2 regions of the Arthrobacter sp. 05T444 genome follow, and region 1 is predicted to be linked to the other one. Evidence: riboswitches for the same ligand, from Rfam matches in the RefSeq annotation. Region 1 holds a riboswitch; the other holds the start of a gene.
What was found. A riboswitch is a leader RNA that binds a small molecule or an ion and turns the genes downstream of it on or off. The one in region 1 is predicted to bind glycine.
Positions count from the first base shown of each region.

Region 2: another riboswitch for glycine. It lies ahead of gcvP (aminomethyl-transferring glycine dehydrogenase); the one in region 1 lies ahead of gcvP (aminomethyl-transferring glycine dehydrogenase).

Region 1 covers NZ_JBFTKK010000042.1:4,859-7,252, forward strand. The annotation lists gene gcvP (aminomethyl-transferring glycine dehydrogenase) at 1-1,558, opposite strand, end outside; glycine riboswitch at 1,611-1,716, opposite strand; glycine riboswitch at 1,718-1,815, opposite strand; gene AC1DD3_RS21785 (alpha/beta fold hydrolase) at 2,002-2,394, opposite strand, start outside.
Region 2 covers NZ_JBFTKK010000029.1:39,822-42,215, forward strand. The annotation lists gene AC1DD3_RS20195 (MFS transporter) at 1-147, opposite strand, end outside; gene AC1DD3_RS20200 (TetR/AcrR family transcriptional regulator) at 215-754, shown strand; glycine riboswitch at 878-976, shown strand; gene gcvP (aminomethyl-transferring glycine dehydrogenase) at 1,175-2,394, shown strand, end outside.

The sequences.
Region 1 (2,394 bases):
ACTCCGGCCAGGAGATGGCCTCCATCTCGGCAGTGGCGTTCAGCTTCATGGTGCACGAGCCCAGCGGGATCATGGTGCGGTCCAGGGCGAGGTCCCGGTCCGAGAGCTTGCGGATGTAGCGCAGCAGTTGGGTCTCGGAGCGGTGGGTGTTAAACACCGGGTGCTGCAGGAAATCGGAAGAACGCAGCACAGTCTCGGGCAGTTCGAAACCCTTGGCCGCCACCACCGGACCGGCGCCAAAGGCGACGACCACCGCGGAGAGGACCTCCGCCGTCGTCGTCTCATCGACTGACACGCCAACCGTGTCCGCATCGATAAAGCGCAGGTTGATGCCCCGGGCCTCGGCAGCGGTAATGACCTTCCGGGCCTTGCCGGGCACGCGGACCGTGACGGTGTCGAAGAAGGATTCACTGACCAGTTCCCGGCCAGCGACCTTCAACGTGGCGGCGAGGGCCCTGGCGTTGTTGTGGACGGTCTCGGCAATCGCCTTCAGGCCGTCGGGGCCGTGGTAGACGGCATACATCGAGGAGACGATGGCCAGCAGGGCCTGCGCGGTGCAGATGTTGGAGGTGGCCTTTTCGCGGCGGATATGCTGCTCGCGCGTCTGCAGGGCCAGGCGGTAGGCGGGGACGCCGGCGTTGTCCTTGGAGACGCCGACTATACGGCCAGGCAGCGTGCGTTCCATGCCTTCGCGCACCGCCATGTAGGCCGCGTGCGGGCCGCCGAAGAACAGCGGGACGCCCAGTCGCTGCGTGGAGCCGACGGCGATGTCGGCGCCCTGCTCACCGGGAGGGGTAATCAGCGTCAGGGCCAGAAGGTCGGCTGCCACGGTGACCAGCGCGCCCCGTTCCTTCGCCTCTGCAATCACACCGGACTGGTTCCACACCCGGCCGGAAACCCCGGGCTGCTGGAGTACGACCCCGTTGATGTCACCGTCGGGCAGGCCCTGGGACAGGTCGGCAACCTCCACCTCGAAACCAAGTGCTTCGGCGCGGCCCTGCACGATGGCGATGGTCTGCGGCAGGCAGTCGGCGTCGATAACGGTCTTGCCGTCGCGGGCCGTCTTGTTCTTGTTGGCGCGGCGCATCAGCAACACGGCTTCGGCGACGGCGGTGGCCTCGTCCAGCAGGGACGCGTTGGCGACCGGCAGTGCCGTCAAGTCCTGGACCATGGTCTGGAAGTTCAGCAGCGCCTCGAGCCGGCCCTGGGAGATTTCCGGCTGGTACGGCGTGTAGGCCGTGTACCAGGCCGGGGCTTCGAGGATGTTGCGGCGGATGACCGGCGGCGTGACGGTGTCGTAGTAGCCCTGGCCGATCATCTGCACGGCCGTCTTATTCTTGGAAGCCAGCTTGCGCAGCCCGGCGAGCACTTCAACTTCGCTGAGGGCGCTGTCCAGGCTGAGAGGCTTTTCCTGGCGGATGGAATCGGGGACTGCAGTGTCGACGAGGCCATCCACGCTGTCGTAGCCGACAGCCTTGAGCATGGTGTCGATGTCTGTTTGGCGGCGGGCGCCGATGTGGCGGTCTGCGAATGTGGACGGGGACGACTGGATCGTCATGTGAGGAACTCCATAATTCAGGTGGCACTGGAGTGCCACGATGATTCGGGTTCCTCCCCGCTCTGTATTGGACCTGAGAGTTTCCGCTTTGCCTGCTGTTAGCAGGCGCCACTTGCACCGTCGGTGAGCCCGGTTTCCCGGACTGCTTTCCAGAGTTGCCTTGCCGCGGCGGTACGTGGGCCTGAGAGATTCCTGGGGAGGATTTGCTCCTACGGCGCCTGCTGAACGTACCGGCAGGACTCTCCCGCCGCAGATCATAAGCCGTGCCACTGGTGGGTGACACGGCTCACACATTATCTGCTCTCCGGCCTGGATGCAAAATATACGTCAAATGAGTCCTTTTGCAGCCTCGAGAAAGCCGCCAGCAGGGCAGCAAAGCGGACGACGGCGGGACGTTCCGCCGTCGTCCGCTTGCTTTGGGTGCCGCTCCCCTACAACAAGACTCAGTCGTCGAGGAACCGCAGCAGGAACGGGACTGTGGCATGCATCGTCCGGAGGTCCCCGGCACTGGCCGCCAGCTCCCCGAGGTAATCGCCGTGGCCACCGGGGATGACCAGCAGGCGGGCGCCCGGGATGACGCTGGCAATCCTCGCGGCGTGCTCGGCAGTGGCAACGTCGCGGTCTGCGCTCACCACCAGCGTGGAGGCTTTGATGGTGCGCAGCTCGTCGTCGGACCAGCCGGCGAAGTCCAGGATGCGCCGGCTGTCCAGTTCGAAGAGTCGCTCCAGGTGGCCCGGTTCGGGATTGAGACTGCGGTCGGCATCCTTGTAGGTGTCGGGCATGTCGTCCAGGGTGGCCTTCGCCATGCCGTCCCAGAACTCGTCCGGCACGGCATC
Region 2 (2,394 bases), on a different contig from region 1:
TGCGGTGTTGTCCACGGCCACGAGCAGGACCGGAAACATGAGCAGACCCAGGGCAAGCCAGTCGCGGGCTCCGCCGCTGGCGGGGGAGGGCTGTGCTGCTGCTTGCGTGATGGGCTTCTGCTGCTGGAGGTCTGCGGACGCGGTCATGCCTTAACTGTACCGTCTGGACGGTATAGTTATCAAGCGAATGACCAGAACAGGCATGATGGGAGCCATGGCCAGAAAACCAGTAGCGCGCAGTGCCGTCCTCGACGCCTTTGAGTCACTCCTCATCGAAGTAGGGGAGCGAGCAGCAACCCTGGATGCCGTGGCCGGGCGCGCTGGGGTTTCCAAAGGGGGCCTGCTCTACCACTTCCCGAATAAGGAGGCCCTGATCGGGGTCCTGCTGGACCGCCTGGACGAGCATGCCGAGGCCGATGCCCGGGCCATGGCCACGGCACCCGAAGGTGCGGCCGCCTACTTCATCAAATCCTCAGTGTGGGCAGACACCCCTCTGGACCGCGTCATTGTGGCGGCAACGCGGCTCGCAGAGGTGGCCCATCAGGAGACCCGGCGGCGTTTCGCCCATATTCAGCAGCGCTGGCTCAATGAGATCGCCAAGGATGTGGGGCCCGGGCTCGCGAAGGCGGTCCTGTACATGGGGGACGGCCTGTATTTCAATGCGATGTTGTCGATCGGGCCGGCCGCGACAGCTGCCGAGACGGCCGCCGACGTCGAAAGCCTGCTTGCCGCGCTGGAGCGGCTCCGGGACTGACCGGCCGGTGCTGAAAGCGCCGGCGGCAGTACCATCCGGCCGCTACGAGACAGTTTGCGGACGCGTTCCGGACATAGGAGAATAGCCTCTGTGGCTGTTGTCACCGCTAACTGAATATGCCTTTGATCTGCGGCGGGAGAGTTCTGCAAGTAGGTACAAGCAGGCGCCGTAGGAGCAAATCCTCCCCAGGAATCTCTCAGGCCCATGTACCGCCGCGGCAAGGCAACTCTGGAAAGTAGCAGGCTGTCCGTCTGGAGTCCCGGGATCATCCCGAAACATCAGGACATGCTGTGCTCACCGACGGTGCAAGCGGGGCTGTGCGCAAACCACAGCAACGCGGAAACTCTCAGGTCCAATACAGAGCGGGGAGGAACCCGATCGATGTGGCGTACCCTGCGCCGCCTTAGTTATGGAGTTCCCTTGACTGTCAATTCAGCCTCCACGTCCTTCGTTGACCGGCATATCGGCGCCCGCCGTGAAGCCGACGTCGACGCCATGCTCAAGGCTGTCGGCTACGACACCGTTGATGCTCTGGTTGATACCGCAGTTCCCAAAGACATCCGGCAGGACTCCCCGCTGGAGCTTGCCCCGGCCCTGAGCGAAGTTGAAGCCCTCGCCGAGCTGCGCAAGCTTGCCGCGAAGAACAAGACGGCCGTGCAGATGATCGGCCAGGGCTACTACGACACCGTGACCCCGCCGGTGATCCGCCGCAACATCCTCGAAGCCCCGGCCTGGTACACGGCCTACACGCCGTACCAGCCGGAAATCTCCCAGGGCCGGCTCGAGGCGCTGCTGAACTTCCAGACCATGGTGCAGGACCTCGTGGGGCTGCCCATCGCCAACGCTTCGCTGCTGGACGAAGCCACCGCCGTGGCCGAGGCCGTGCTGATGATGCGCAGGGCCAACAAGAACAAGGCCGCCCACGACGGCAAGACGGTGCTCGACGCCGACTGCCTGCCGCAGACCATCGCCATCGTCAAGGGCCGCGCCGAGGCCCTCGGCTTTGAGGTGGAGGTCGCCGACCTTTCCAAAGGACTGCCTGACGGCGTCATTAACGGCGTTGTCCTCCAGCAGCCCGGGGTTTCCGGCCGCGTCTTCGACCACTCCGAGGTCATCGCTGCCGCCAAGGAGCGCGGTGCACTGGTGACGGTTGCCGCGGACCTCCTTTCACTGACGCTCATCACCCCTCCGGGCGAGCAGGGTGCGGACATCGCCGTCGGCTCGGCGCAGCGCCTCGGCGTGCCTCTGTTTTACGGCGGACCCCACGCAGCCTACATGGCAGTCCAGAAAGGCCTCGAGCGCTCGATGCCGGGCCGCCTCGTCGGCGTCTCCAAGGACTCTGCAGGAGTTCCGGCCTACCGTCTGGCCCTGCAGACCCGTGAGCAGCACATCCGCCGCGAAAAGGCGACGTCCAACATCTGCACCGCGCAGGCCCTGCTGGCCATCGTCGCCTCGATGTACGCCGTGTACCACGGTCCGGACGGGCTGAAAGCGATTGCCGAAACCGCTCACCGCCACGCCAGGACCCTCGCCACCTCGCTGAAGGCTGCCGGGCTGGTCGTCCTCCACACCAGCTTCTTCGACACCGTCAGCGTGTCTGTGCCGGGCAAGGCGGCGGACATCATCGCCGCGGCCGAGGC